4 regions of the Thiocystis violascens DSM 198 genome follow, and region 3 is predicted to be linked to each of the others. Evidence: predicted binding sites of a transcription regulator. Region 3 holds the regulator's gene; each other region holds the start of a gene.
What was found. Region 3 encodes sigma-54, which starts transcription at its own class of promoters, with help from an activator protein. Its sites were predicted from a motif close to TGGCANGNTNCNTGCTT; they were not measured.
Positions count from the first base shown of each region.

Region 1: the regulator sigma-54 is predicted to act here: its motif matches at 5,045-5,061, upstream of THIVI_RS03900 (pilin).
Region 2: the regulator sigma-54 is predicted to act here: its motif matches at 5,661-5,677, upstream of nifB (nitrogenase cofactor biosynthesis protein NifB).
Region 4: the regulator sigma-54 is predicted to act here: its motif matches at 4,360-4,376, upstream of THIVI_RS24080 (PEP-CTERM sorting domain-containing protein).

Region 1 is NC_018012.1:863,348-871,242, forward strand. Features, by position in the region: gene THIVI_RS03885 (fused MFS/spermidine synthase) at 1-1,875, shown strand, start outside; gene THIVI_RS03890 (tetratricopeptide repeat-containing sulfotransferase family protein) at 1,886-3,742, shown strand; gene THIVI_RS03895 (hypothetical protein) at 3,768-4,094, opposite strand; gene THIVI_RS03900 (pilin) at 4,429-4,947, opposite strand; gene THIVI_RS03905 (tetratricopeptide repeat protein) at 5,432-5,908, shown strand; partial or broken gene THIVI_RS03910 (IS3 family transposase) at 6,446-7,651, opposite strand; gene THIVI_RS03920 (hypothetical protein) at 7,730-7,895, shown strand, end outside.
Region 2 is NC_018012.1:2,319,360-2,327,254, forward strand. Features, by position in the region: gene THIVI_RS10240 (phosphoglycerate dehydrogenase) at 1-993, shown strand, start outside; gene pheA (prephenate dehydratase) at 1,010-2,104, shown strand; gene hisC (histidinol-phosphate transaminase) at 2,426-3,538, shown strand; gene THIVI_RS10255 (prephenate dehydrogenase) at 3,535-4,401, shown strand; gene phoU (phosphate signaling complex protein PhoU) at 4,695-5,360, opposite strand; gene nifB (nitrogenase cofactor biosynthesis protein NifB) at 5,741-7,252, shown strand; gene THIVI_RS10270 (4Fe-4S dicluster domain-containing protein) at 7,296-7,574, shown strand; gene THIVI_RS10275 (ArsC/Spx/MgsR family protein) at 7,577-7,895, shown strand, end outside.
Region 3 is NC_018012.1:2,435,974-2,443,868, reverse strand. Features, by position in the region: gene ptsP (phosphoenolpyruvate--protein phosphotransferase) at 1-229, opposite strand, end outside; gene THIVI_RS10835 (HPr family phosphocarrier protein) at 226-495, opposite strand; gene THIVI_RS10830 (PTS sugar transporter subunit IIA) at 492-929, opposite strand; gene rapZ (RNase adapter RapZ) at 926-1,786, opposite strand; gene hprK (HPr(Ser) kinase/phosphatase) at 1,841-2,803, opposite strand; gene THIVI_RS10815 (PTS sugar transporter subunit IIA) at 2,829-3,278, opposite strand; gene hpf (ribosome hibernation-promoting factor, HPF/YfiA family) at 3,565-3,888, opposite strand; gene THIVI_RS10805 (RNA polymerase factor sigma-54) at 3,919-5,403, opposite strand; gene lptB (LPS export ABC transporter ATP-binding protein) at 5,641-6,366, opposite strand; gene lptA (lipopolysaccharide transport periplasmic protein LptA) at 6,436-6,993, opposite strand; gene lptC (LPS export ABC transporter periplasmic protein LptC) at 6,990-7,628, opposite strand; gene kdsC (3-deoxy-manno-octulosonate-8-phosphatase KdsC) at 7,642-7,895, opposite strand, start outside.
Region 4 is NC_018012.1:4,421,041-4,428,935, forward strand. Features, by position in the region: gene THIVI_RS19630 (asparagine synthetase B family protein) at 1-761, shown strand, start outside; gene THIVI_RS19635 (glycosyltransferase family 4 protein) at 814-1,968, shown strand; gene THIVI_RS19640 (glycosyltransferase family 4 protein) at 2,070-3,239, shown strand; gene THIVI_RS24080 (PEP-CTERM sorting domain-containing protein) at 4,457-5,092, shown strand; gene THIVI_RS19645 (choice-of-anchor E domain-containing protein) at 5,452-6,153, shown strand; gene THIVI_RS19650 (hypothetical protein) at 6,402-6,800, shown strand; gene rsgA (ribosome small subunit-dependent GTPase A) at 6,888-7,883, opposite strand; gene THIVI_RS19660 (hypothetical protein) at 7,888-7,895, opposite strand, start outside.

The DNA of each region.
Region 1 (7,895 bases), 1.6 Mb from region 3:
GGCGAACGCGCGATTGGTCGTGTTTACGCGGTCAATACCTTGGGGGCCATCATCGGTGTGATGGCGGCAATTCATCTCCTGATGCCCGTCGTCGGCGTCAAGGGCGTGGTCCTAACGGGCGCCGCGCTCCACATGGTGGCTGGCCTCGCCTTCCTCGTCCGCTCGGCGAGGGGAACGAGTCATACCCGGACAGTCTCCGCGGCGCTCGCTTGGTCGGTCGCTTTGATCGCCATCATGTCCATGGTCGAGTTGGATCCCAGGCGGATGGCAGCGGGAGTCTTTCGGACCGGTCTCGCCCTGACTCCCGCCGGGTCCGAGGTGCCGTTTCACCGCGACGGCAAGACGGCGACGGTCAGTCTGCTCATATCCCCAGATGGCAAGATCGGGATCCTCACCAACGGGAAGGCGGATGCGAATATCAACATGGCGGGTGGCGCAACGTCCGCGGATGAGGTCACCATGATCCTTGCCGGAGCCTTGCCCCTCGGCCTGCATCCGCAACCGCGCCAGGTTGCGAATATCGGCATCGGCTCTGGGTTGACCTCCCATACCCTCCTGATCACGGATCAAATCGCCGATATGGATACCGTGGAGATCGAGCCCCTCATGGCCCGCGCCGCCCACCAAGCATTTATGCCGCGCGTTCGCAATCTCTTCGAGGATCCTCGCAGCCACATCCACTTCGAGGACGCCAAGACCTTTTTCGCCACCAGACAGGGACAGTACGACGTCATCGTCTCCGAGCCATCCAACCCTTGGGTCAGCGGCGTCGCGACCTTGTTTTCGGACGAGTTCTACCAGCGTGTCACCCAATATCTTAAGGCGGACGGCATCTTCGTTCAGTGGCTACAGATGTACGAAACCGATATGTCAGTGGTGGCCTCGGTGATGAATGCGCTGTCTAAGCATTTTTCGGACTATGTCATCTATGATTCAGGCACCTCCGACATGATCGTGGTGGCAGTCCGCGAGGGTTCGATTGGTCCCTTGCGCGCCTCTCTTTTCGATGCGCCGGAGTTGGCGACGGATCTGGCCCGGGTGGGTCTTCACTCGATAGAGGATATCGAGCACCTGCGCATCGGCAACAAAGCGCTCCTCGATCCGCTGTTCCGGTCGTACCAGGTTCCCACCAACTCGGATTACTTTCCGTTCGTGGATTACACTTCCCCTCGGATGCGTTTTCTCAACCGTAACGCGAGCGCATTGACGACGGTTCGCTCGGTCCCGATACCGCTCCTGGATGTGCTTGATAACGGGAGGGCCGTTGATCTCGAAAGACAAAGCCCGGAGTCGCAGACCGCCTTGGCGATCCGGAACGCCGTGATTGACGGGCACTTGGAAGGGTTGAGACCGGGGATCAGGCAGGCCGTCCTGTTGCTCGATCTCGATGACGCGCAGTGCTCCGATGCTGCGGTCCGGTCCACCTGGCTCGATGCGGCGTACCTGCTGTTCGTCACAACAAGTCCCTATCTTCCCCCTGAAGCAGCGACGGGCCTGTGGAGTCGGATCGAGGCAACCTCTTGCTATCAACGGTTGGATGACCGAGAGCGCCGTCCAATCACGCTATGGAAAGCCACGGCCATGCGTAACGCGCCGTCCATGGCGGCCTCCGGGCGCGAGTTGTTGGAGCGCGGGGCTGTGTTGACGCGCCCTGAGCAGATCCGCATGGCAGTGGGTTTGACGATGCTGGGGTTGTTAAGTCAAGGGCAGCCGCAGGCGGCGCAATCAATCTGGGATGCCTATGGTAAGGACGCGCCGAGAGCCAACTCTTACGACTTGGTCTTGCAATGGCTCCATGCCCTCAGCGTTTGGCCGCACGACAGATTTACCCCAAGCGCGGTTGGGGCTAGTACACCCGAGAACGGATCCGGCTAAGTGACGAAAGATGACCGTGATGCCCGCCTCATCACAAACGCTGCGGTACCTTGGTGGGCGTTTTTGGTTCCACAGTGAATGGATGAGCACGCGCATGAGCGAAACCCAAAGCATCGACAATCTGTTTAATCTCTCCAGGGCCGAAAAGCTGCTTCAAGCGGGCAAGCTTGAAGACGCCCGCATGCTTGTCGAGCGCTTTCTCGCCAAGACGCCGGGCGACCTCGGCGCGCTTTACCAACTCGGTCGTATCGAGTTGCGCAGCCAACGCTTCGCAGAGGCTGCGGAGCACTTTGCCGCTTTGGCCGCAGCGGTGCCGGAAGATCCAAACTATCTCAGCGGGCTTGGCGAGACTTTAATGTATACAGGTCGGATTGAGCAGGCCATTCCGGTTCTGCTCAAAACGTTGGAGCTTAATCCACGCGACAACTGGGCCAAGACCAACCTCGGGCTAGCCTTCATGAAGCATGCGGACTACCGCGTCGCCGCTACGCTGCTTGAAGAAGTACTTGCAAAACATCCGGCTTACGCCAATGACGTGCATGCGAATCTCGCGAGCACCTATCTCGCCCTCGGAGAACTTCGCGAGGCCATCGAACATGCCCGCACCGCGATTCGCATGCAATGCTCCGACCTCGCTTACATGGAGCAGACCCTTGGCTTCCTGGTCTACGCCAACGACGGCGGCATTGATGAGGCATCAAGGCATTTCAGGCGCGCACTGAAGCTCGATCCAACCAGCGGCGAGGCATTCTTTCATTTCGCCTCGATCAAAAAGTATCGGGAACCCGATGGCGAGATGATGGAATGGGTCGAGCAGCAACTCAAGGGTGACATGCCTTCTGCTCGACGCGCTTATTTCCACTTCGGACTCGGGAAAATTCATGACGATCTGAAGCAATGGGAACTCGCGTTCCAACACTATCGGCGGGCGAATCTCGTCGGCAAACGCGCGATTGATTTCACCGGCACGGTCATCCTAGCCAAAAGAACCAGAAAGCTTTTTACCCGCCGGTTTCTCGAACGCCACACTGGTCTGGGGAGCGAGACCGAGCAACCCATTTTCATCCTAGGCATGCCACGTTCAGGCTCGACCCTGATTGAGCAGATCCTTACCAGCCATCCGCAGGTGGTGACGGCAGGTGAAATGCCGGTCCTGCCGCGTCTCAGTGAAAAGTTGTGCTTAGAAAGCGCAGGGAAGAAACCAGTCTTCCCTGACTGCTTTAAAAACCTAGATCGCACAATGGCCGATGCAATCGCCAGCCAGTATCTCGAAGCCTTGGGGCAATATGGCGAGGGCGCTGTACGGATTGTCGATAAACTTCCGGGCAATCTGTTCTTTATCGGACTCATCGACTTAATTTTCCCCAAGGCGCACATCATTCATACCGTGCGCAATCCGCTGGATACCAGCCTGTCGTGCTTTTTCCAACCCTTTCGAGAGGCGCCCTGGAGTTACGACCTCGCTTGGATCGGCCAGTATTATCGGCTCAACGAGGACATGATCGCGCATTGGCGTTCAGTGCTTCCAAAGAGCCGTATTCTTGATGTTCAGTATGAAACCCTCATCGAGGATACGGCCAGCGAAGCCAAGCGCATCATTGCCCATTGCGGACTTGAGTGGGACGACGATTGCCTGGATTTTCATCGCGCCAAGCGCGCGGTGTCAACGGCAAGCTTGTGGCAGGTGCGCCAGCCTGTTTACACCAGCTCAAAGCAGCGCTGGATCCATTACGCGCCCTATATCAGCGAACTCGTCCGAGCGCTTGGTCCCTGCGCGCGGCCCTATTTCAACGAAATTCAGGCGCACGGCGGCAAGGTGGAAAAATCCTTCTTTCGTCTCGCCTCCTGGAACCGTCTTAGCGGTTAGAGAGATACAGGCGGAAACCCTGGATTTACGGGGTCTTAAGCATCAGGAGGGTATTGAGTTCCCTGATCGCTGCGGCATCATAGCCAAGCTCTTCAAGCCGGCCAATGAACACTTGGTGAAACTTGGCTTTGCCATAGACCCCAAGCTTATGTAACTGTTTGAATTGGATGAGCCGTAGTACGAGGTTCTGCATTTGCGCATCGATACGTTTGCGGTTTTTTTTGTCCAGTCGCTCGTCCCGAAAGAATCCGGCGAGCGCCTCCGGCGAGACCTGGCCGAAAAAGTCGGTGGCCAATTCCATCGCGAAGGCTTCGACGCGCTTTGATTGTCGGTTCCAGAAAAATAGTCCCATTGCTCATTGCCTCTTCGGTCGCTTTCCTCCGCTCAACCAGCGTTTAACGCTCAACCAGCGTTTAACCTGATGTCGTTCACCAGTGCGACCACTGGGGGGGATAGAGGATTCCAACCAGCATCATCGCAAATCCCAACCAGAAGGATGTCTTTTTATCTTCCTAAAGTGACGCTGTGACATCAAGACTTGCGATATCTGCGAGGCTGGCGCACGTGTTGGCTCATGGATACAAAAACGCCCTCGGAGTTTCCGAGGGCGTTTGCTCCAAGCGCAGATCGACGAGCCGAGGACTTGTTCTTGCATCCGGCTAGCGTCCGAACGCGCTAAGTCACGACTATTTGCACTCGGACGGAGCATACTTGGCGGGCATGGTACCAGTGTTGGCGTTAGTCAAGCCGCGTGTACCGGCTGTTGCTACGGTGGTTGAACCGCAGGCCCAGTCGATCCCACCAGTCACGCCAGCGGCGGGAGCGGCGTTTTGGACGTTTGGCGAGAAAACAAGCGTCATACCAGCCGCAGCGGTCGGCAACCCGGAAGCGGCCGTACCCGCCGTGGTGACGGTCACCGTACCGCCAGCGGCCATGGTCACATCCGCGACGAATTTGGTTGCTTTTTCAGCCGCGGGGATGAGACCCCAAGCCGCCGATGCGGCAGCGAGGCCCGTCACGCCGTCGCTCATAAATGCTTCGCTGGCGGAGGACTTAGCCGAGGATGCCGCGATAATGGCCTCGGAAACCTTGGAACGCACGATGTAGTCTTGATAAGCCGGCAAGGCGATAGCCGCCAAAATACCAATGATCGCCACGACGATCATGAGTTCGATCAGGGTAAAGCCTTGTTGGAACTTTTTCATGAATCTCTCCGCAATGGGTGATGAAACCGTCTGAACGGGGAGGCCAATCGGCTCTGAATCTGGATCGCCGCCCTTCCGAGGTCTCCCGATCCCGATACAGCAGTTCGTATGCCAATCGCTCAGGCGTGGCTTCCGCCGCTCCATCCGTCTCGCCATATTCTCGATTATCTTATTGATCTGAAAGGGTATTTTTTGTTTTCGCGCGCGACGACATGACGTGTGGGAAAACGACGGAATCGAACGCATCCCCAAAATGACCTGCCAACATGCCTGCCATCCTGAAATTAGCACCTCTGGAGCTATGACACCGCCGACATTGGCACACCTAAAGCTATGACACCCCCGACATTGACACACCTAAAGCCATGACACCGCCGACATTGACACACCTGGAGCTATGACACCGCCGACATTGGCGCTGTAGAATCGCTGCTTCCCGAGATTTCACACGCGCCTCGAAGCGCATCTGATCGAGAGACACGCCATGCTCATCAGCGTTACAGCAACCGCCATGCTGACCGGTTGGAGCGAACGAACCGTTTGGCGGCGATTTTCCGGTCATATCGTCAAGAGCGAAACATCCAGCGGACGTTCCATGGTTCCGCTTGATCTCGTTCAGCCTCACCTGTGCATTTCACTTTCGCCAGAGGATGCACTTGTGCTCGCAAAAGCGGACGCGGGGGATGCGGACGCGCAAAACGAGGTCGCGTTACTGTTTTTAACCGAGGGCAAGCCAGAATGGGCGATTGGTTGGTTGGAACTCGCCGCCAAGCATGGTCATGCCGATGCAATGAACTTGCTGGGAACCTGCTACATCGAGGGGAACGGCGTCCCGAAGAACGATAACCTTGGCATTGCCTACATCGCGAAGGCCGCCGCCAATGGTCATGTCATTTCGCAACGTCAAATGGATTTTATTCGTGGCCGACCGGAGACGCCGAAAGACCCCAGCTCAACGTGACGGTGCGGCTCCCTCTCGTTCCCAGTTGCGCCAAGTGATCGCGTCGCCTCCAAGCCGCGCTCCTGCGTCAGTTTGGCCTCGCGCATGATCACCGGCGCGTGGCGCCCGCCGAACAAGGCATGGCGTAGATGATGGTCGACCTCTACCGGCATTGTCAGGCGCCGCTGTCACACGAACGCCTGTGGGCCTGGCAGGCCAGGCTGATGCGCAGTCGGCGGGATCTGCGCGAGGTGGGATGCTATCGCACGCTCGCCGTCAGCGGGGCGGACAGATCGATCCGTTGCCGATCATCGCGGCACAGCCCATGCGCGCGCTTGCGCCGATTCCAGCCAAAGGACCAAGCCGCCAGTTCGGGGAAGCGCCCGAGTTCCTAGAGCGCCAAGGTGTGCGCCTCTGTCAAGTCCATCCCGCGCCCTCTTCCGGAAAGTCACCCGCAGTTATCATTCGCCCCCGCCGGTCTGCTTGACCGCCATCCCCAACGCCCGAGGCTGGGCAATCTGAGGTTCCCTCGGTTTTTCGTCTTCCAAGGGAGTGTGCTCATGCTACCCGTTTTTCTCTCTGCTGAGCGTTGAGCCAGTCTTTCAGAAACTGGACCGGCGAGTGGTCACCGAGGGTCGAGTGCCGCCGCTTGCGATTGTAAAACACCTCAATGTACGCGAAAGCCGTGGCCTTCATCGCTTCCCGCGTGGCGAAGCGCTCGCCGAAGACCCGCTCGTTCTTGAAGCTGTTGAACCAGCTCTCGGTGGGGGCATTGTCCCAGCAGTTGCCCTTGCGGCGCATTGAACAGACCATCCCGTCTTCGGTCAGCTTGTCCTGGAAACAATGGCTGGCGTACTGGCTGCCCCGGTCGGAGTGATGCATCAGGCCGGTGGCTGGCTTGCGTCGGAACCAGGCCATGGTGAGCGCATCGGTGACGCGATCGGCGGTCATGCGCGGCTTGAGCGACCAACCAACGACTTCGCGGTTGAACAGATCCAGCACGATGGCGAGAGACAGCCAGCCTTCATCGGTCCACAGGTACGTGATGTCGGCGGTCCAGACCTGATTCGGGCCACTCGGGGTGAAATCACGCGCGAGCAGGTTATCGGCGACGGGCAGGGCGTGCTTGGAGTCCGTCGTGGCCTTGTAGCGGCGCTTGTGGCGCGCGCGGATGCCGTTCTCGCGCATCCGTCGCTCCACCCGTTCTTTGCTGGCCGGAAAGCCCCGTGCATGCAGCTCCCGCAGCAGGCGTGGACTGCCGTCGGCGCCCTTGACTTCGGCGTGGATCGCTTGAATCAGGACGATCATTTGGAGATCCGTGAGCCATCGGCGTTCCGGGTGGCCACCGCGTTTCCAGGCGCGATAACCGCTGATGCTGACCGCCAGCACCCCACACATCGCGACCAGGTCGAACGTCGGGCGCTGCGCGTCAATCCAGGGCAGACTGAACAGCGCATCCCTCGCGAAGCCTGTCCTGAGCGCAGCCGAAGGGTACGCCGTCGCTTTTTTTAAGATGTCGACCTCGCGCTTGAGGCGGATCACTTCCGCGCGCAGACGCGACAGTTCCATCTCCTCCGGCGTCACCTTCCGGGCGCCAGGGTCATCAAGCCTGCCCGCATCGGATGCCTTGACCCAGTTGCGTCACGTCTGCTCGACCAGCCCCATCTCCTTGGCCACGGCGCCCACGGTCTTGCCATCCTTGACGCGCTTGACCGCCTGTTCCTTGAACTCGGTGGTGTATTCCGGTTGCGGGATCTTCTGCATCATCGTCTCCAGTGTGAACGTCAGTTTACGTCACCCTTGGAAGACGAAATTTCAGGGGAACCTCAGGTTGCGTGTCCCGTGTCGGAACGCCGCCAACGCACCGAGCGCGAAACGGCGATCGCCTGTCGGGGGCGGCTGAACAACGCAGAAGATGCCAGACTCGGCCAATCGCTGGCCGGGCCGACGTCTGCCATCGATGACGACAGCGTGATCGACGGCGCGCGACCGTTCTTCTTCTGGGCGC
Region 2 (7,895 bases), 120 kb from region 3:
GGCACCAACAATGTGCCGGTGGCGGCCATGACGGCACGCGGCGTGGCGGTCTTCAACGCCCCCGGCGCCAACGCCAACGCCGTCAAGGAGTTGGTGATCGCGGGCATGCTGATCGCGGCCCGCAACATCGCGCAAGCCTGGCAGTTCGCGCGCGGGCTCGAAGGCGACGATGCGGCCATCAATCAGGCGGTCGAGTCCGGCAAGAAACAATTCGGCGGCTTCGAGCTTCCCGGTCGCACGCTCGGCGTGGTCGGACTCGGCGCCATCGGCGTCAAGGTCGCCAACGCCGCGCGCGCCCTGGGGATGAAGGTCGTCGGCTACGATCCGACCATCACCGTCCATCGTGCCTGGCAGCTTGCCAGCGATGTCCAGCCGGCCCTGAGCATCGACGATCTGCTCTCGCGCTCGGACTTCGTCACCTTCCATGTGCCGCTCACCGACGAGACCCGGCACATGATCAACGCCGAGCGCATCCGCACCCTGCCCAAGGGCGCGGTGCTGCTGAACTTCTCCCGCGAGGGCATCCTCGACGACGCCGCCGTGGTTGCCGCGCTGGATCAGGGTCATCTCTACGCCTATTGCTGCGATTTTCCGAGCAACCTGCTGAAGAACCATCCGCGCGTCGTGACCCTGCCGCATCTGGGCGCCTCCACCCGCGAGGCCGAGGACAATTGCGCCATCATGGTCGCCGATCAGATCCGCGAGTATCTGGAAAACGGCAACGTGACCAATTCGGTCAACTTCCCGGAGATCTGTCTGCCGCTCAATGGCGGTCCGCGGCTGGCCATCGTCAACAGCAATGTGCCGAACATGGTCGGTCAGATTTCCACCGATCTTGCCAATGCCGGGCTGAACATTCTCGACATGCTCAACCGCTCGCGCGGCGACGTGGCGGTGACGCTCATCGATATCGATAAGCCTTGTCCCGAGGACACGCTGGCCCAGCTTCGATCCATCTCGGGCGTGCTTTCGGTTCGTCATCTCGGCGGCTGAACGGGGTTCTTGCGTCATGGCGACAGACAGCAGCGACGGACTTGACGGGGTGCGCAACCGGATCGATGCCATCGATCAGGAGTTGTTGCGGCTGATCAGCGAGCGCGCCCGCTACGCCCAGCAGGTCGCGCATCTCAAGACCGAGTCCAACGGCCAACAGGTGCAGTTTTATCGACCGGAGCGCGAGGTCGCGGTGCTGCGCCGCATCAAGGACGCCAATCCGGGGCCGCTGGACAGCGAGGAGGTTGCCCGCCTGTTCCGCGAGATCATGTCCGCCTGTCTGGCGCTGGAGCGCCCACTCAACGCCGCCTTTCTGGGACCGGAAGGCACCTTCACCCAGGCCGCAGCCATCAAGCACTTCGGCCATTCGGTCGTGACCCGCGCCATGGCGACCATCGACGAGATCTTTCGCGAGGTCGAATCCGGGGCCTGCGATTTCGGCGTGGTGCCGGTGGAGAACTCGACCGAGGGCGTGGTTAGTCATACCCTGGATCTGTTCATGAGTTCGCCGCTGCGGATCACCGGCGAGGTGACGCTGCGGATTCATCACCATCTGATGAGTCATGAGGCGGATCCGAGCGCGATTCGCGTGCTTTACTCCCATCAGCAATCGCTGGCCCAGTGCCGCGGCTGGCTCGACCGCTACCTGCCTCACGCCGAGCGGATTGCCGTCGGCAGCAACGCCGACGCCGCGCGCACCGCGGCGAGCGAGCCGGGATCGGCGGCGGTCGCCGGTTTGCAGGCGGCCGAGATCTACGGCCTGACGGTGCTCGCCGAACGGATCGAGGACGATCCCGGCAACACCACCCGCTTTCTGGTCATCGGCAAAGCGGATTCGCCGCCGAGCGGTCAGGACAAGACCAGTCTGCTGCTCTCCTGCCGCAACCAGGCGGGCGGTCTGCACGCCTTGCTGATGCCGCTGGCCGCGCACGGGATCAGCATGACCCGGATCGAATCGCGCCCCTCGCGCCGGGGCATCTGGGATTATGTCTTTTTTATCGATATCCTCGGTCATCGCCAGGATCTGGCGGTCACCGCCGCCCTGGAGCATCTGGAGAAGGACGCGCCGCTGTTCAAGATCCTTGGCTCTTATCCGGTGGCCGTGTTGTAATCCGGGAGCAGTGGTCAGCGGTCAGCGGTCAGCGGTCAGCGGTCAGCGGTCAGTGAAGTGTCCATCAACTATTTCCCGACTTGATCGGTACTGTCCGGCAGCCATCGGGACGTCGAAAATGGACAGTTTCTTAATAACGATCTCACGCGGAGGCGCGGAGTGCGCGGACATAAAGAATGATGAATGATTGGGACGGCATCCAAGGGGTATCCCGATGGCAATCTCTCGGCGTGAGCCGTGAGACATCTTCCGACTCTCCGCGTGCTCCGCGTCTCCGCGTGAAACTTTTTTTACTCGTTACTAACACTCTTTCGATGCCTTATGAGCCAAGCTGACAACCCCTTTCTGGCGCTTGCCGCCCCCTGGATCGCCGGGCTCACGCCCTATGTGCCGGGCAAGCCGATCTCGGAACTGGAACGCGAACTCGGGATCCGCGACTCGGTGAAACTGGCCTCGAACGAAAACCCGCTCGGACCCGGACCCAAGGCACGGGCGGCCATCGCGGCCATGCTGGATGAGATCGGCCGCTATCCCGATGGCGGCGGTTTCGAACTGCGCCGCGCGCTGGCCGATTTCCACAACGTTTCGCCGGCATCCATCACGCTCGGCAACGGCTCCAATGACGTGCTGGATCTGGTGGCGCGCACCTTTCTGCAGCCCGGCGTCGAGTCGCTGTTTTCCGAATTCGCCTTCGCTGTTTATCCGATCGCGACCCAGGCCGTCGGTGCCACCGCGCGGGTTGCCAAGGCACGCGATTATGGTCATGACCTTAACGCCATGGCCTCGCTGGTCACCGACCAGACCCGCGTCGTCTGGATCGCCAACCCCAACAATCCGACCGGAACCTGGCTGTCCGCACAGGCGCTCAAATCCTTTCTCGGCGCACTGCCGAAAACCTGTGTGGTGGTGATCGATGAAGCCTACACCGAATATGTGTCCGAGCCGGATTTCCCGGACACCACCCATTGGATCGAAAGCTGCCCGAACCTGATCGTCACCCGCACCTTCGCCAAGGCCCATGGTCTGGCCGCGCTGCGGATCGGTTATGGCATCAGCGATCCGCGCGTGGCGGATCTGCTGAATCGGGTCCGCCAGCCCTTCAACGTCAACGCCATGGCCCAGGCCGCCGCCGCCGCCGCCATCGCCGACCGCGAGCATGTGCGCGCCTCGGTGGAACTGAACCGCGCCGGCATGCGTCAGTTGACCGAGGCGTTCGTCCGGCTAGGACTCGACTACATCCCCTCGGTCGGCAATTTCGTCACCCTGAACCTCGGACGCCCCGCCGGTCCGATCAACGACGCCCTGCTGCATCGTGGCGTCATCGTGCGCCCCGTCGGCAACTATGGTCTGCCCAATCATCTGCGGATCAGCGTGGGTCTGGAGCAGGAAAACGCGCGCTTCATCGATGCCCTGGAAGACGTGCTCGCGGCATGATCGAGCGGCTCGCGATCATCGGGGTCGGGCTGATCGGCGGCTCGCTGGCCCGTGCCCTACGCGCCGCCGGCGCGGTGCGCGAGGTCGTCGGCTGCGGCCGCGCCCTGCCGAATCTTGAAAAGGCGCGCGCATTCGGCGTCATCGACCGTTTCACCCAGGATCCCGCCGAGGCCGTGCGGAATGCCGACCTGGTCTTTGTCGCCGTGCCGCTCGGGGCCATGCGCGGCGTCTTCGACGCGATTCGTGAGCATCTCCAGCCGGAGACCGTGATCACCGATGGGGGCAGCGTCAAAGGCAGCGTGGTCCTGGACGCCAGCGCGGCCTTCGGCGCACTGCCGCCGCGTCTAGTGCCGGGTCATCCCATCGCCGGGACCGAGCATAGCGGGGTCGAGGCATCCTTCGCCGAACTCTATCGGAATCGTCGTGTCATTCTGACCCCCCTGCCCGACACGGATCCCGACGCGCTCGCGCGCGTACAGACCATGTGGGAAACCTGCGGCGCCGAGGTGACCCTCATGTCGGTGGCGCACCATGACGAAGTGCTCGCCGCCACCAGCCATCTCCCCCACATGCTCGCCTTCGGACTGGTCGACGCGCTGGCGCGCATGCGCGAGAACGACGAGATTTTCCGCTATGCCGCTGGCGGCTTCCGCGACTTCACTCGCATCGCCTCCAGCAACCCGGTCATGTGGCGCGACATCTGCCTCGCCAACCGCGAGGCATTAAGCGCCATGCTCGCGCGCTTCGGCGTGGAGATGACGGACCTCGCCGAGAGCATCCGCCGCGCCGACGGCGATCATCTGCTGGAGATCTTCGCGCGCGCCAAGGCTGCGCGCGACCGCTCGATCGAGCAGTCTCACTAAGCAACTGTCCATTTTCGACGTCCCGATGGCTGCCGGACAGTGCCGCTCAAGTATCGGCGTCGCCCGCTACGGGGCGCGTCACTGCCATTTAAGTTAAGCCGTTCGTGGTGAGGCCCTCGAACCATGAACGGCTTAACGCTCAGAGGCTTAAGATTTTCCGTCCGCCCTTCGACAAGCTCAGGGCGAACGGAAAATCCTTAACTTAATGGCAGTGACGGGGCGCGTAGGAGCCCGCTTGCGGGCGACTTGGCCGTCGGTTTCAGCGATTCGGGAAATCATTGCTGGACGGTTTTTTAGTTGAGATCCGGCGTTTGACCAGCCGCGACATACACCGCTCGTTCGGCGACGTTGGTGGCGCGGTCGGCGACCCGTTCGTAGTTATGCACGATCCACAGCAGATAGGTGCCCGTGAGCGCGAATCCCGCGTCGGTGCGCATTCTGCCAAGCACTTGCTGGATGATGGCCTCCTCGTCACGGTCGACCTGCGCTTCGCGCACCACCGCCGCGCGCGCCGTCGACTCGTCGCTGTTCGAGGTGAAGGCATCGAGCGCGTCGGTCAGCATGGCGATGGCGTTGCCGGCAACGCCGAGGATGGCCGCGACAGGTTCGGGCGGAAGGCGTTCTTCCCCGATCTTCAGCATGACGCTCGCCACATCGCCGGCATAATCGCCGATGCGTTCCAGTTCGGAAACCAGTTCCATGCAGGCGCCAAGCGCGCGCAGATCCTCGCCCGCCGGCTGATAGGCGGCGAGCGTGACCAGGCACTGCTGTTCCAGTAGGCGTCGCTGTTGATTGATGGCGGCGTCGGCCTCGATGATCCGCGCCGCCAGGATCAGATCATGCGCCTTGAGGCAGACCACCGATTGATTCAGCGCCTGGATGACCAAGGCGCCAAGGTCGCCGATGGCCGCCTGAAGCTGGACACGCTTTTTCTGGACCAGATTGATTTTATCGGCCATCGGGGCTTCCTCGTTGCGGTCGTGAGAAATGGGCTCAAGAAACAATGGCATCCTAAACCGCGTCGGATGAACGTCGGATTCCACGCGAAAGGCGGTTTCGACAACAAGTCATCGGTGCATTGCGTCATTATCGCACAAGCATGTTGCGGAAATTGGGGCTCGAAAAACCCTAAAGCCTCGTCGCGATCTGTCCCGATTCCCACAAGCGCGTACGCTCCGGTCTGTCGCGATCCTCACAAAACGGGCACGACCGATCAAGATATCGTTTTTATATCAAACGCTTGGCCAATTAATTAAAATCGGCACGACGATTGCTAAATTGCTTCTAGATTCTTTGATTCAGCGGGGCCGGGCGCCCCCGATTTTCTGGAGGCTGCGTGATGGCGTTGAAGGTATTGAGCCACGACGAGGGGGCGCCGGTCGGCGGCTGCGCGGCGAGCGGTTGCGGCAGCAGCACCGATCGGCTCGCTCATCTGCCCGAGGCGATTCGCGCGAAGGTCAACAATCACCCCTGCTTTTCGGAAGACGCGCACCATCATTACGCGCGGATGCATGTGGCGGTAGCGCCCGCCTGTAACATCCAGTGTCACTACTGCAATCGCAAATACGACTGCTCCAACGAATCCCGCCCCGGCGTGGTCTCCGAGGTGTTGACCCCGGATCAGGCGGTCAAGAAGGTCATGGCCGTGGCCGCCGCGATTCCGCAGATGACGGTGCTCGGCATCGCCGGCCCCGGCGATCCGCTGGCCAACCCGGCGCGCACCCTGGAGACCTTCCGCCAGCTCTCCGAGAAGGCGCCGGATATCAAGCTCTGCGTCTCGACCAATGGCCTGGCCCTGCCGGCTGTCGTGGATGAACTCTGCAAGCACAACATCGAGCATGTCACCATCACCATCAACTGCGTCGATCCGGACGTGGGCGCCAAAATCTATCCCTGGATTTTCTGGAACAACCGTCGCATCAAGGGGCGCCGGGCGGCCGAGATCCTGATCGAGCAGCAGCAGAAAGGGCTGGAGATGCTGGTCGCGCGCGGCGTGCTGGTCAAGGTCAATTCGGTGCTGATTCCTGGCGTCAACGACGAACATCTGAAAGAGGTGAGCCGAGTCGTCAAGGCCAAGGGCGCCTTCCTGCACAACGTCATGCCGCTGATCGCGGAGGCCGAGCATGGCACCTTCTACGGGATCATGGGACAGCGCGGTCCGACCACGGAAGAGCTTCAGGCCCTCCATGATTCCTGTGCCGGCGACATGGCCATGATGCGCCACTGCCGTCAGTGCCGCGCCGATGCGGTCGGGATGCTGGGCGAGGATCGCGGGCACGAGTTCACGCTCGACAAAATCGAGCATCTGGACATCGATTATGCCGAGGCCATGGTGCGCCGCGCGGAGGTCCATTCGGCCATCGAGGCCAACCGGACGGCGCAGCGCCGGCGCACGGGCGAAACCTTCGTCTCGCTGGCATCGCTGCAACGCAAAATCCCCGTCAAACCAGAGCCGCGCCCAGTGCTGATGGCGGTCGCGACCACCGGCGGCGGCGTCATCGACCAGCATTTCGGCCATGCCCGCGAGTTCCTGGTCTACGAGGCGTCTAGCCAGGACGTGCGCTTCATCGGCGTGCGCAAGGTGGATCAGTACTGTGCGGGCGACACGACCTGCGGCGAGGCCGAGACCGCGTTGCACAAGACCCTCCGCGCACTGGATGGCTGCGAGGTCGTCCTCTGTTCCCGGATCGGTTACGAACCCTGGAGTCAACTGGAAGCGGCCGGCATCGCGCCGAACGGCGAGCATGCGCTGGAGCCGATCGAGGAGGCGGTTACCGCCGTTTATCGCGAGATGGCCGAGTCGGGGCGTCTCGATCGGCCGATCCCGGAACCCCAGCGCATGTCCGCCTGAACCTGCATCGTGTCGAAGCGTTATTTGTCGGGAGACTGATCCGATGGCATTCCAAATCATCGAAGGCTGCGTGAACTGCTGGGCGTGCGAGCCGCTCTGTCCGAGCGGGGCGATCTTCGCGGCCACGCCGCATTTCCAGATCGACGCGAAGAAATGCACCGAGTGCGAGGGCGACTTCGCCGAGCCGCAGTGCGCGAGCATCTGCCCGGTCGAAGGGGTCATTCTCGATGGTCTGGGCGTTCCCGCAAATCCGCCCGGCTCCTTGACCGGGATCCCGCCGGAGCGCATGGCCGCGGCCATGGCCGAGATCCAGGCGCGTTAACCATGGCCTCGTCCGTGATCTTCTACGAAAAGCCGGGCTGTCTGTCGAACGGCAGGCAGAAAGCCCTGCTGACGTCGCTTGGGCATTCGCTGACCGTGCGCGATCTGCTGGCCGAGCCCTGGACCGCCGAGCGCTTGCGGTCCTTTTTCGGCGCGATGCCGGTACGCGACTGGTTCAATCCGACCGCGCCCCGCGTCAAGCAGGGCGAGGTACGCCCGGAGACGCTCGACGAATCCACGGCACTGGCCCTGATGCTCGCCGATCCGCTGCTGATCCGTCGTCCGCTGATCGAAACCGAATGCGGGCGCGGCTGCGGTTTCG
Region 3 (7,895 bases):
ACTCGGCGATCTTGATGGGGGTGTGGCGCGGGATCTGTTCGCGTACCGCCTGCAAGGCCTCGCGCGCGGCGGCCACGGCCAGATCCAGTCGGGCGATCTCGGCGCCGATCTGATCGCTGGCGATGGGGGTGAGGAAGGCGCCGCCGCGTCCGCGCGCGTCGATGAACGCCGGCCCCAGGGCAATCGGACAGGACGAGGCGATTCCGATGCCCTGAAAGGCGGTGGTCATTCGGCCTCCCCGAAGCGCTCGCGGATGAGTGTCTCGATCGACACCATTGCGTCCTCCTCGTCGTCGCCGACGGCCTCGACCGTGACCCAGGTGCCCTGACTCGCGGCCAGCATCATCACCCCCATGATGCTTTTGCAGTTGACGCGCTGATCGCGCCGCTCGATTTCGATATGGCTGCGGTAGCGCGTGGCGCATTGCACCAGCTTGGCTGCCGCGCGCGCGTGCAGACCCAGTTTGTTGCAGATCTCGAATTCCCTGCGAATCATGTGACCTGGATCCTGCGTGCCGGTATCGTGCGCTGCTCGCCTGCGGCGACGCACAGGCGGATACCATCGCGCGCGCCCTGCGCGGCCTTCTCGGCCACCGTCTCCAGATCCAGCGCGGCGTAGTTCAATGCCCGCAGCAGCATCGGCAGGTTCACGCCTGCCAGCACCCGCGCGCGCTCCAGGCGATCCAACAGAACCATCGCGACATTGGCGGGCGTGGCGCCGAAGAGGTCGGTCAGGATCAGCACGCCATCGCCCTGGTCGAGTCGCGCGGCGCGCCGCAGACCCTCGGCGACGAGATCTTCGCACGGGGTATCGTTGATCACCTCCAGCGCCTCGATGCCGGGCGGACGGCTGCCCAGAATCTCGGTGGCGACACTCAGCAGATCCCCCGCGAGCGGACGATGCGTAATCAGAAGAAGTCCGACGCTCATGGCAATTCCCGATGTCTCACGATGACCTTGTGACCGTCACCCTCGAAGAAGCGACGCAGTGCCTCGGTCATGTAGACCGAGCGATGTTGACCGCCGGTACAGCCGATGGCGATCGTCAGATAACTCCGCCCGTCGGTCTCGAAGGACGGGATCCAGTGCGCGAGAAAGGATTGAATGTCATCGCGCATCCGCTGGACCTCGGGGCTTGCCTCCAGAAACGCCACGACCGGCGGATCGCGTCCGGTCAGCGGTTTGAGTTCGGGCTGCCAGTGCGGATTGGGCAGGCAACGCACATCGAACACGAAATCCACATCCTGCGGCACGCCATGCTTGAACCCGAACGACTGGAGCAGAATCGACGCCTTGGGCGAGACGCTGCCGACCAGCCAGCCGCGTACCCGATCGCGCAACTCGTGGACATTGGTCTGGGTGGTGTCGATGAGGATCCCGGCGCAGCTCCGGATCGGCTCCAGCAGGTCGCGTTCGAGCTGGATCGCCTCGCCGAGCGAACGGTCGCCCCGGGTGAGCGGATGCTTGCGGCGGGTCTCGCTGAAACGCTTGATCAAAGTGTCGGTGTTCGTTTCCAGAAAGATGACGCGACAGTCGATGCCTCGCTCCTGAGCGGTCCGGACAAGTTCCGGGAGCAGGCGCAGTTCATCCGGATTGGTCCGGGCGTCGACACCGACCGCCGTGTTCGTGAACGCCTCGTCAAGCGCCGCCTTGCGCAGCCCCAGCACGAGGTCTTTCAGCAGAAAGAGCGGCAGGTTGTCGATACAGTAATAGCCCAGATCTTCCAGCGTGTGAAGTGCGACGCTTTTCCCGGAGCCGGATAGTCCACTGAGAATAACCAGTTTCATGATTGAGTGCGCTTCAGGTCGGGCTGACGGAAGACGACGCTTGAGCCTGTGACGTCAGCGTCGGGCGGCTGGCGGATCGGGTCGATCGATACTGATGGCGCGGGCTTGCCGATCGATGAAATCCACGCCCGCGTCGTAGCCGCGGATGCGCAGGATCTGATGTCGCACCGCCGCCTCGACCAGAATGGCCAGGTTGCGGCCCGGCGCCACCGGCATGACGATCTTCGGGATCGCGACGCCCAGGATGGTGGCCGCCGTCAGGCTGCCGGTGAGTCGATCGATGCATTCGAGCTGTTGGTGATCCAGTGGTTGCAGGTCGATGATCAGGTTGAGCGTCTTGCTGCGCAGCACGGCGCCTTCGCCGAACATGGCGCGGATGTTGAGGATACCCAGACCGCGGACTTCGAGAAAGTCCCGCAGGGTTTCCGGACAGGTGCCTTCGAGCACCTCGGGGGCGATCCGCGCGAAGCGGGGCGCGTCGTCGGCGACGATGCGGTGACCGCGGGTGATCAACTCCAGCGCCAGTTCGCTCTTGCCGACCGCCGGACTGCCGACCAGCAGCACGCCCATGCCCAACACTTCGATAAAGACACCATGCACCGTCTTGCGTTCCGCGAGCGCATGGGTCAGAAAATAACGCAGGTGGTTGATCAGTTCCTGATCGCCGAGCGTGGAAGCCAGCAGCGGCGTCTGCGTGCCTTCGGCATATTCGAGCAATGCCGCGCCAGGCTCGATGCCATCGGAAAAGATCACCGCCGCGGGACGGTCGGCGAAGAGTTTTTCGATGGTTTCGGCGAAGGCGGTCGCGCCCAGGGCATGCAGATACGCCTGTTCCTGCTGACCCACGATCTGCAGGCGGTTGGGATGGATACAGTTCAGCGATCCGATCAGCGACTGGCGGGAATGCTCGGGAGCCTCGCCCTGCAAGGGGCGCGGCTCGCGCGGCTCGGGCGTCAGCCAATGCAGCTTGAGCTGGGATCCGGTCTGCGCAATCAGGGACTGAAGGCTATCGATCATCGCTGGCGGCCGTTGCAAGGGCGGCTTAGCGCGAGTTCAACACTTGCAGGAGCAATGCCGGCGAATCCGCCGCGCGCAGTTTCGCCCGGATCGCCGGATCGTTGAACAGACTGGCCAGATGCGCCAGGAGGCGCAGATGTTCGTCGTTCGCGGCATCCGGCACCAGCAGCGCAAAGGCGAGATCCACCGGCTCGCCGTCGGTCGCGTCATAGTCCACGCCCCGGACCGTCTGCACGAAGGCTCCCAACACCTCCGTGACCTCCTTGATCCGGGCATGCGGCAAGGCGATGCCATGGCCAAGTCCGGTACTGCCAAGGCGCTCGCGTTCCAGCAGTCGCTCGAACACGGTCTCGGTGTGCAGGCGCGGATGACCGCTTGCCAGCAGTTCGGCCAGCGTTTCGAGCAGGCGTTTTTTGCTCGCGATCTCAAGAGCGCACCCGATTCGGGCTTCGCTGATCAGGTCTGGGCTCAACATGGCTCAACGTCCTAGGATTCGCGGACGCGCATGGCGGCCGCCAGGTCTTCGCGCGCATTCCGCGGGCAGTCTCGCGGGTTCGGCGCGATGGTCGCGCAATCGCTGTCTAGGGTCATGAATTCGGGTCTCCTGCGATCGACCTGTCGGCTGGATCTGAGCCTAATGGTGGTGATCGTCTCTCGTCGTCTCAATAAAAAACACCCCGAACGGTCAGTCAACGAGCCGCCCGAGGTGCCTGGTGCGTGCCTACGGAAGCAACGCGTTCGCCTTCAATGCTCGGCCGCGGCTATTCCTCCGCCTCGGCGATTTTCGCAACAGGACCGCGGTGGCTGCTTTTCTTTTCCTTGTGGCGCAGCACCTGGCGATCAAGCTTGTCGATCAGGGCATCGATCGCCGCGTACATATCTTCGTGGGTAGAGTCGGCAAACACATTACCCCCATTGACATTGAGTGTCGCCTCCGCCTTTTGGGCGAGTTTTTCAACGCTGAGGACGACGTGGGCGTTGATGACGTGGTCAAAATGTCGCCCCAGGCGCTCGAATTTGTTCTCGACATAATCCCTGAGTGCATCGGTAATGTCGATGTGGTGACCCGTCAGGTTGATCTGCATCGTGTGACTCCTTAAGGTTCAAACGGCCTGTCAATCCAGGCGTTTGCGCTCGTTCGAGGGTGGGAGACCCATTGCCTCGCGGTATTTGGCGACTGTCCGGCGCGCGACCTTGATCCCCTGACCCTCAAGCTCCTTGGCGATTTTCTCGTCGCTCAGTGGCTTCCTGGCGGACTCCGCCGCGATCAGTTTGCGAATCAGGGCGCGGATGGCCGTGGACGAACACTCGCCGCCAGAAGCGGTATTGACGTGAGAGGAAAAAAAATATTTGAACTCGAAAGTGCCTCGCGGGGTGTGCATGTATTTCTGCGTGGTGACCCTGGAGACGGTGGATTCGTGCAATTCGAGCGCCTCGGCAATGTCGCGCAGAATCATCGGCCGCATCCCCTCGTCGCCCTGCTCGAAAAAATCCTGCTGCATTTCCACGATCTTGGAACCCACGCGCAGGACGGTATCGTTGCGGCTCGCCAGACTCTTGATGAACCAGCGTGCCTCCTGCAGATGGCTCTTCAGGGTCGTACCGTCGGCGCTCTGATCGGAGCGGCGGATCAAGCGCGCATAGTCCGCGTTCACTCTCAGTTTAGGCGTCGATTCGGGATTCAGCTCGACCAGCCAGCGGCCCTCCAGCTTGCGCACGAAGAGGTCCGGGACAACGTACTCCGAAGGCGCCGCCTCGATCAAGGATCCAGGCCGCGGATTGAGTCGGCGAATGAGTTCGATGGCGCTGACGATCTCCGGCTCCGGCGCATTGAGCAGGCGCGCCAGCGCGGCGATGTCTTTTCTCGGCAGATGCTCGAACCCGTCGCGGCAGATGGCAATGGCCAGGTCGCGGCAAGGCGTCTCCGAGGGCATCTGGCGCAATTGAAGCAGCAGACATTCCCGCGGATCCCGCGCGCCCACCCCGGGCGGATCGAGCGATTGGACGCGATGGAGCAGGGTCTGCACCTCATCGGCACCGATCTCCGGGTGGTCGATCGTGGTCAGCAGATCCTCGATGTGGGTGCGCAGATACCCGTCCGCGTCGATGGCGTCGATGATCGCCTGGGCGATCATGAAATCGCGCTCGTTGAGACGGCTGAGGTTCAGTTGCCAGGCGAGATGATCGTGCAGCGTTTGCGGACGGCTTTGGTGGGCGAAAGGGTCGTAGTCCGCGCCGTCATCGCCGCCTTGAGCGGCGGTGGGCAGATAGCTGTCGTAGACATCCTCCCATTGCGTATCGACCGGAAGCTCGTCGGGCATCTCGCTGGACTCGGACGGAACCTCCCGATCGATCCGCAGATCCTCCTCGGCGCGCGTGCGCGCGACCTCCTCGATCGGCTGGATCCGGCTGTCGCTCGCCTCGCTGGCACTGAATCGCTCGGCATCGTCGCCCTCCTCCAGCATGAGATTGGTATCGAGCGCCTCCTGTATCTCTTTCTGAAGTTCGAGCGTGGACAATTGCAGAAGCTTGATCGCCTGCTGCAACTGGGGCGTCATGGTGAGGTGTTGGCCGAGGCGAAGCTGGATGGATTGCTTCATGGAGCGCGAGTGCGTCTTGAGATGATCCCGTTCGAGTGCGAAAGCGTTAAGCGCGTCTTCGGCGATTCTAGCCCATTTCAATCTCCCGCGTTCGCCGTGTCCGGGCAGGGGGAGTGATGATGATTTTATCTTACACCCTTCCCGATCATGGCGGGGGCGTTAAATCGCAAACTTCCCCCGAGCGGCCGGGAGACCGACGCGGGTTGCGCGCGCGGCATGGCCGATGGCGTTTCAGGGCTACATGGAAAAATCGGCGCCCAGATAGACATCCCGTGCCTGCTGGTTGGCGAGCAGATCGGCCGGCACCCCGGCGGCGATCACCGTCCCGGCGCTGATGATGTAGCTGCGGTCGCAAATGTCGAGCGTCTCGCGCACATTGTGGTCGGTGATGAGCACCCCGATCCGACGGTCGCGCAGATGGGAGACGATGGCCTTGATGTCGCCGACCGCGATGGGATCGACCCCGGCGAAGGGTTCGTCCAGCAACATGACGATCGGGTCCACGGCCAAGGCGCGAGCAATCTCCAGACGCCTGCGCTCCCCGCCCGAGAGACTGAGCGCGAGCGAATCGCTCACATGCGCGATCCCCAGCTCTTCGAGCAGTCGCTCGCACTGTCGCTCGCGCTCGGGACGCTTGAGATCCCGGCGCGTCTCCAGGATCGCCAGGATGTTCTCGCGCGCGGTGAGTTTGCGAAACACCGAGGGCTCCTGAGCCAGATAGCTCAGTCCGGCGCGCGCGCGCGCATGCATCGGCAGCCGCGTGATATCGCGATCGTTCAGCAGGATGCGGCCCTGATCCGCGGCGATCAGACCGACGATGAGATAGAAGCAGGTGGTCTTCCCGGCCCCGTTGGGTCCGAGCAGCCCCACCACCTCGCCTGGATTCACGGCGACGCTGACGTCCTGCAACACCTGGCGACCGCGGTAACTCTTTTTCAGTCGTTCGGCATGCAGCGCGGTCAACTGGATCTCCTCCTACGTGGCTCGAAACCGACATTCGGGACGTTCGCTCCCGCCGGATGCGGCGTGAGCTTAGCGCGATTGCGGGGTGATGGTGATCTTGACCCGTTCCGAGCCGCCGGCGCGAAACCGCGCCCGCGCGCGGTCGTAGATGATCCGTTCGCTGGCGAGTCGATCCGCGCCCTGGATCAGCAGACCCTCGCCGATCAGGATCAATTCGTCCTTGTCGGCATCGTATTCCATCCGCCTGGCGAACGCCTGGACCTCGCCCTGGCGGTTGTCGAGTTGCTGTCGATACTTGGCCGGCGCTCCCAACGCGACGAAAAATCTGGGTTGACGGTCTTCCCGATGGTAAACGGTCACATGGTCGGCGAGCAGCCGCATGCTGCCCTGATCAACCTGGACATTGCCGACATAGACGCTGATGCTGTCGGTCTCGCGCACCTCGACATCATCGGCCTCGATGAAGATGGGCTGTTGGGCGTCCTCCTGGAGCGCCCAAGCCGGCGTCCAGATGCTGGCGGCCAGGCAGACGGCCATGAACAGTGCGCGCCGGACGGGGCGCGGCATGCTTGCCTTGAGCCAGATCGCGGGTAAGGACCGCCGCCGACAGGGTGCGAGGATGCTCATGGCGGCGTCTCCCGGGTTAACTCGTCGTCTGGCGCGGACTCCGGCGCGAACCGGATGCGGGCGCGGCCATGGAAGGTGGTCCGCGTCGGCTCGGTATACCAGAGCCGCATGCCATTGGCGGTCAGCGAGTCGCCGTCGCTGAGGATGCGGACCGGAAGATCCGTTTCCGCAAGCGCCTGCTTGCGCCAGACATCGATCCGTTCGGTCTCCAGATGCACCGGACGGGTCTGGCCGTCCCCCTCCCGATCCAACTGGACATCTCCGATGAGCCGAACCTGATCGCCGCCGGTCAGCACAAGACCCTCCTGAGCGCGCGCCTTCCAAGGCGGACCGGCGGACTGAAACAGTTCCAGGTGCGGACGATCGAGTTCGGACCGATCCTCCCTGACGAAATGGCGCAGTTCATCGGCCAGCAGGCGCCGGCTTGGCCGACCGACCTCATCGGTATCCACCGCGGCGAAATTCAGGACGACATAATCCGGCAGGCGCGGACGCGCGTCCAGCACCGGTGCGGTATCGGGAGGCGACTGAAGCTGCCACCAGGCGATCAGGCCCGAGACGACGAAGCAGGCGCCCAGCAAGAGTTGCCGGCGCGACCAGGACGGCCGCGAAAACCGCGAGGCGTTCGGGCTCATGAAAAACGAATGCTCATTGGAAACGACTCATGGCTCGATCCAGAGCGCCCTGGGCATCCAGGATGAATTCGCAGACTTCGCGCGCCGCGCCCTGCCCGCCGCCGGCACGGGTGCGCCAGTGGGCATGCTGCTGGACCCGCGGATGGGCGTCGCCGACGGCGACCGCCAGACCGACCCGACGCATGATCGGCAGATCCACCACATCGTCGCCCACATAGGCAATCAGATCGTCCGTCAACGAAAGGCGCTGCTTAAGTTCCTCATAGG
Region 4 (7,895 bases), 2.0 Mb from region 3:
GGAAAACGGTCGACGCCGTTCTGGACGGGACCGGCGCGGATACCCTGCTAGGCGTCATGCCGGCGCGCCATACGCGGATCGCCACGCAATATGCGGTCATGTTGCCACGCCCGCTGCGGCACGCGGTGGCGGAACTGCTGCGACAGATCCCCCGGTTGGCCGGTTATGCTCCCATGTTCGATTTCGAGACGCCGGAAGACTTTTTGATTCGCTGGAAGGGCTGGTCGAGACCGGAGATCGAAACCCTGTGCGACACCCCGGTGACGCTCGCGGAGACGCGCTTTTTTCGGCTCTATCGCCAGTTTCCGAGGGCCGCGCACTTCGAGCGTTACAGTGCCCTGATGGGCAACCTTCCCGATGATCGGGTGCATCAGGCCGCGGCGTCCAGCGACCTGCGGATCCGCTTTCCGTACTGGGACCGGCGGGTCGAGGAACTCGTGCATCGACTTCCGCGCCCTGCCCGCGACACGGCGGTGGAGCCAAAACGTCTGCTGCGGGCCTTGCTCGCGCTTTATGTGCCGCGCGAGCGCTGGGATCTGCCCAAGCACGGCTTCGATTTTCCGTTCGTCAGCCTGCTTCGCCACGAGGATGACGCCCTGGTGAGGCGTTATCTCGATCACCGGGTGCTGGCGCGTCATCGCCTGATTCGCGAGGCGGCCATCGCGCCCGCGGTCGAGCGCTTTCGGGCCGGGGATAACGGTTTAGCCTTCCGCGTCTGGGCGCTGGTCGTGCTCTTTGGTTGGTTGGAGCGCCACGCTTGAAGGCTGCTACAATGCGCCGATTCGTCGCGTAGCATCTCGCCAAAGGCAACCCGTGAGCGGCTTTCGTATCCTCATGTTCAGCAGCTATTTCCCGCCCGAGTACAGCGGGGCCGCCTTGCAGGCGGTGACCCTGGCGAAGGAATTGCGCGCGAGGGGGCATCACATCGAGTTTGTCACCCAACGCTGGGAGGGCTTGTCAGCGGAAGACGCGTTTGACGGCTTTCGCGTCACGCGGCTAGATTGCGGGCGGGGCGATAAGCATCGCGAACTGCGTTTGTGGTGGAACCTCTATCGTTTCCTGCAACGCCGTCATCGGGATTTCGATTTCCTTCACACCCATGGCGCTTATTATCGAAACGTGATCGTCGGTCCCCTAGGGCATGCGTTCAAACTTAAATCCCTGGCGAAGGCGAGCCTGGCGAACAACGATTTGCGCGATTTGGGACAAACGATCACGGGGCGTATCCATCTGGCCATGCTCCGGCGTGTCGATGCCTGCCTCGCCATTAGCCGCGATCTCGAACGGGAGTTCATCGAGGGCGGAGTGTCCGCCGAACGGGTGCATTATTTTCCGAATTGCGTGGATACCGAACGGCTGTTCCCGGCGGATCCGCATGAGCGCCAAGCCTTGCGCCACCGCTATGGATTGCCTTTGGACAAGAAAATCGTCCTGTACATGGGGGTCTTCGACGACCGCAAGAATGTGGGCTGGCTGATTCGCGAATGGCTGCGCGCCGAGGGTTTCGGGTTGAATGCCTTGCTGCTTGCCGTCGGACCGCGCAGCCGCGAGGATCCGCACGGATACTTCAAGGAGACCATGAGCCAAGACGCCCTGGCGCATCCCGATCTCTTGCGCATCGAGGGCGAGGTGGTTCAGGTTGCCGATTACTACCGCGCGGCCGATCTCTTCATCATGCCTTCCAAGTCGGAGGGATTGCCGAACGCGGTGCTCGAAGCCATGGCCTGCGGACTTCCCTGTCTCGCCGCCAATGTGAGCGGAACTCGAGAACTCGTGGTGGACGGTCAAACCGGCTGTCTGTTCGAGCCGGACGATGTCGCGGGGTTGCGAGCGGCTTTGCAGTGCGGGCTTGGTTCGGCGGCGCAAGCGCTGGGCGCGGCGGGGCGGAGGCGGGTTGAAGAGTGCTTTTCGATCAGGCAGCTTGCTGATCGCTATGTCGACCTGTATCGATTCCTTATCCGTCATTGATCGGGTGCCGCGATCGTAATGGCCGATGCCAATTCCGGGTGCCGCTTATCTATCGACAGCGTCGTGTCGGTCGTGGCGCCAGTATTCGCGGGGAGACGTGCATGAGCCTGAAGTTATTGTTGATTACCGAACTTTTCTTGCCCACCAAGGGTGGAACGGCGATCTCCTTCGATGACGATTTTCGTCGTTTGGGCGGCAAGGACATTCATATCGTCACGGCTGACGTTCCCGGTGCCGCGGAGTTCGACCGGACCCACCCCAACAGCATTCACCGGCTCAGGCTCCAGCGGGTTCCCTGGGCGCGGCCGGAATCCCTGTTCATGTACACGCGGCTGTTTCTGGCATCGCTTCGGATCGCGATGACCACGCGAGTCGACGCCGTGTTTGCCGGCCGGGCACTGCCCGAGGGGCTCGTGGCCTGGGCCGTGGGACGCCTGACCGGGCGGCCCGTCTTGACCTATGCCCATGGCGAGGAACTGACCGGCTGGGGTCGCGGCAACAAATTCCGCGCCATGTGCTTTGCCCTGCGTCATGCCGACTGGGTGCTCTCGAACAGCGATTTTACCCGCGACACGCTCATCGATCTGATTGGCGTGGTGCCCGAGCGGATCGCGGTGGTCTACCCGACGGTGGATGCGACGCGCTTTCGCCCGGGGCTTCCGGCCGAGGATTTGCGTGCGTCTCTTGGTCTTGGCGCTGCAACGCGGCTCATTCTCTCGGTGGGCCGGCTGCAGCGGCGCAAGGGTTTCGACAATGTCATCCGCGCCTTGCCCACGCTGCTGGCGGAAGGGCTGGACACGCACTATGCCCTGATCGGCATTGGCGAGGATCTGGAACACTTGCGGCAGCTTGCCGGCGATCTGGGCGTTTCCGAGCGGGTGCATTTCCTCGGGCACGTCAGTTACGAGGATCTGCCGCGCTGGTACAACGCCTGCGATCTTTTTGCCATGCCGAACCGCGAGATCAACGGCGACACCGAAGGCTTTGGGCTGGTGTATCTGGAATCTGCCGCGAGCGGCAAACCGGCCCTGGCCGGCCTGGCCGGCGGTACCGGCTCCGCGGTGCTCGATGGCGAGACCGGATTGCGCGTCGACGGAGATCGGGTCGATGCCATTGCCGAGGGTCTGTCGCGCCTGCTACGCGACGGAGCCTTGGCGCGTGAGATGGGGCGGAAAGGATGCGAGCGGGTACGCGCCAACTTTATCCACGAGCGGCGCGTGGAACAATTGCAACGTTTGGTGCATGCCGGGAATTCCCGATTTTCGTCTTAAACGCGCTCTCCGGGTCAAGTCCTTTCCGTGACAGAGCCTGCCCGTAGGAGCCCGCTTGCGGGCGACGTGACCCTTCAAGATGCCTTCCGTGCGCTCACCCGTCGCCCCACTGCCATTAAGTTATAGCCTTCGCGTAGGGGGCGGTTTTAAACCCGCCCTCTACGTCCGGTTATTACGTTCGATGGCTATAAGCCGTTCGTGGTGAGCCTTTCGACTGCGCTCAGGAGGGCCTTATCGAAGGGCGAACGGAAAATTCATTGACTTAATGGCAGTGACCCGTCGCCCGCAAGCGGGCTCCTACGGGATTTGGCGCTTGGTCAAGTCATTTCCGGAATTCGCCTTAACCACATTTGGCCTGCCTGAAGCCGTTCGTGGCGAGGCGCTCGCCCTTCCTGAAGCCGTTCGTGGTGAATCCTGAGCCTGTCGAAGGGTCGAACCATGAACGGCTTCACGCGCAGCCCTCCGACTCACTCTATCCCGAAGACAAACGCCCTACGTGCCGCCCAAGTGTCAGGATTTTTTACACTTTCCTTGACGCATTCCCAAACGCTGGCGACGCGACGCTGGAGCGTCGCGGCATGCTCTCGTGCTGGAGCGTGGGGGCCAGCGCAGCCGGAGCAGCCAGAGGTGATTTGCCATGATTTTTCAATGGGATGAAAGGGCGGTCGCACGATGGGTTTCGTGACCGGCGGGCGTCGGTGCCAAGGGTTCGAGGTCGGAGCGCGGTCACTCTACCCATCCTACTTGGCGACCACGCTGCCTGAAGCCGTTCGTGGCGAGGTGTTTGCCCTGCTTGAAGCCGTTCGTGGTGAGGCTCTCGAACCACGGACGGCTTCACGCGCTCCGTCAGAGTCCAGCCAAAGTGTCAGGTTTCTTTACATTTGCAAAATCGAGAGTGCGAGAATTTTTTTGTTTTTGAAAACAAATACATGATTATCGAGCACCCGGCGAATGGGCAATTTGACGCGGTCAGGAGGGGCAAAAGCGGCGCGAACAACGGCATTTGACACCGCGCGGCGGGGGGGGCGAGTGTCAGGATTTTTTACAACATTTGATTTCTGCCGGGTGCCTGGTGGTCGCTAAATTTTTAATAATTTGAAATTGAAGATAAATTTATTTTTGGCATGGGGAGTGCATTGATTTAGACGACTCGATACGACGGCACAAGAGTTATTTTTTAGAACTCTAAATCTCTATAATTTCACGCGAGGTTTACCATGAAAAACTATCTGATTTCCGGTCTGTTGGTTGCAACGGTTGCATTGCCATTAAGTGCTCATGCGCTTGAGATGAATGGCACGTATTCTGCCACTGTTGGCACTATTTTTTCTGTGGCGAGCTTCACTGGCTCCGATATGAATAATGCGTCCGCTGTTGACTTTGGGAGTACAGCATTCACTGTTTCCGGTTTACCGCCTACTTATCTGGGCAACACTAACGACATGCTGACCGAACTGGTTGCTTCGAATATCTTCTCTGGAGTGATTACGCAGACCCTAAACATTAATGCTTTTTCAGCTATGGATAATTTTCTGGTCTGGAATGGCGGAAATTATGAGTTTGACCTGTTAACTCTTGTCCGCAACGCGACTTCGGCGGGTGCTATGGATTTGTACGGAACAGGTACTTTTACTGATACCACCGCTCAGTACACTGCTACCGCACCAGCAACAAGTATGGCTGCTTCCTTCCGTCTTACCGGTCAGGTAACAGGTGGATCTACAACGCCTTCTTTCTCGTTCTCTTGGGCCACACCTCCTTTTGAGAACACTGTCCCCGAGCCCGCCACCCTTGCCCTCTTCGGCATGGGCCTGCTCGGTTTAGGCGCGGCCCGTCGCCGCAAGTCCGCGTAAGATCGAACGCGCGAACGCCCCCGGAGATCGGGGGCGTTTTTTTGCCATGAACCTCGCCGTCGCACACAGGCCGCCCGCCAAGCGCGCCCAGACTGTTGCCGAACCCTTCCCGCACCGGGCCACATCGCCGCTCCGGCGCTGTCCCGCGCAAACCGGAATCCGCCCGTCAACGGTGTCAGAATTTTTTACGCTTTTGCCCGCGCGGCACCTTCCTTGGTCAAGGGGGCTCGGCGATCTCATTGAATTTAATTTTAATTTTTTAAACGGTTCAAAATTTGCTTCCCATATGATCAACGGGCTGCGGCAGCAGAGTTTCCCTTCACCGAATTCGTATCCACTCCAGGTATCGGAGATTTTCAATGATGAAAAAATACGCACTTCTCGCGCTCGCCCTGACGGCAACCGGCATGTTTGCCGCCACTCCAGCCAGCGCCACCACTCTGTATACCCCTTGGCAGGAGATCAATTGGTCCACGCCGACGCTCAATACTCAGATCGCATTACTGTACGACGGTTTCGATGCGTCTCTGGGCACCCTGACCAGCGTCCATTTCCAATTCACCTTGGTTGAGACCCTGAACAACATCGCATTCGTTATCCCTGGTTTCGGTAATCAGATCGTTGGCAATCCGACGCCGTTAACCGCCACCGCGACGATATTCGCGTCCGGCGCGGGCGGCCTGCTCACGTCAACCAACGTCCTCACGACCCCAGGGTTTATCGGTACGGTTCTCGATAATTCGTCGATCAACATCGTTGGAACCGCAAGCGTCAACACCACCATCGCCACCGACCTGTATTCGCACAGCGCCGACCTGTCGGGCTACATTGGCGGTCCGAAAACCGTCACCATTACCCTGAATTCCAGCGGCACCCAGAGTGGCTCGGTTACTAACTGGGTCTTGGCGGGCAATACCGGTTCCGCCTCTGGCACCGCCTCGATCCGGTACGATTACGTCACTGCGATCCGCGAACCCGCCATTCTGGGTCTTTTAGGCATCGGCCTGATTGGCCTCGCCACTGCCAGTCGCCGGGTGTTTGTGCAACACCGGGTTGGTTAACCCGACGCGCAATCGACCGCCACGGACGCCGCTGGAATCCCCGAACCTCTCGCTCGAACCGCCGCGTTTCTTCCGGGAACGCGGCGGTTTTGCGTGAGCGAAACGGTACGCGGTGCGTACCCTACACCGCTCCGGTCTTGCTATCCCGCATCGAGACTGCGGCGGTTCCGCGCCCCGTCACCTTGTCGGATCGCCCCGCGATCCGCTAAAGTTTGTGCATTCAATGATGTGACAGAGGAACTTCCCGCATGGCACTGGCCCAGGAAGACATCGCCTTTATCAAAGCCCACCTCGGCGAGTGGCTGGCCGAACAGAGCCTCGGCAAGCCGCCGGTCGTCTACGAGATCGAATTGCGCGAGCGCATGGTGCGGGTGGAGGAAGAACTCAAACACCAGCGCGAGTTGATGCGTCAGGGCTTCGAGCAGATGGACAGGCGCTTCGAGGCGATGCAAGCAAGCATGGATAAACGCTTCGAGCAGGTGGAGAAACGCTTCGAGCAAGTAGACAAATGCTTCGAGGCGATGCAGGCGAGTCTGGACAAGCGTTTCGACGAGATGCTCAAACGTCACGATCAGCAGTTTATTTGGCTGGTTGGGTTCATCGCGACCGGCGTCGGGCTGGTCATCGCCGCCCTGCGGTATCTGTAGGGTACGCATCGCGTACCTTGCTGTTCTACGTTTGTTTTTTCTCGACGGCATCGGCAGGATCGCCTTCGGAGACCGCCGGATTCCGTTTCAGGCCCCGAGCAGATGCTGGAAATTGGCCAGACGCTCGGGGGCGATCAGACCCTCGGCCACGGCCTGGCGGATCGCGCAGTCGGGTTCCTGATCGTGGCGACAGTCGGCGAAGCGGCATTGCCCCGTGTAGGGTCTGAACTCCCGAAACCCCTGCTGAAGTCCCGCGCGGTCGATGGTGCCGAGCCGGAAACTGCGCACGCCCGGTGAGTCGATCAGCAGCCCCTCGCCGGTCAGCCGATAGCAGGTCGCCGCCGAGGTCGTGTGGCGCCCCAGACCCGTGGCCTTGGAGAGTAGCCCGATCTGGATGTCCCGATCGGGGAGCAGCGCCTTGACCAGCGAGGACTTGCCGACGCCCGATTGTCCGACCAGCACGCTGACCTCGCCGGCCAGTCCCGCGATCAGGGTGGCGAGCGTGTCCGGTTCGCGCAGGCTGATCCACAGGGTGCGATAGCCGATAGTCGGGTAGTGCGCGAACCGGTTCTGGAAGGCGGTCCGCGCCGCGCCGTCGAGCAGGTCCATCTTGTTGCCGACGAGCACGGCTTCGACCCCGATGGTCTCGGCGGCCACCAGATATTGATCGACCAGATAACCGCTGGGTTCGGGTTCGGGCGCGATCAGAACCACCAGCCGGGTCAGGTTGGCGGCGAGCGGCTTGGCGTACCCATTGAAGTCGGGCCGGCTCAGGACGGTGGTGCGCGGCAGGATGGCCGTGACGACGCCCTGTTCGTCGGCGATCCGCTGCCACACGACGCGGTCGCCGCACACCGGATGACCGATATTCTGGCGCGACAGACAGTGGAAGAGATGCCCGCCGTTGTCCTCGACGGCTAGATTGGCGCCATGGCGGACCACCACGCGGCCCTCTTCGGGTTCGGCCTCCGCGTCGAGTTCGGTTAGCACAATGTCCGGGCGGGACTCAAGCCGTTGGCGGCGACGTTCCTGTATGGTGCGGATGCGTTCGATCTGACGTTCGGACAGCCGGCGCTTGGTCATCGGGTCAGCGCG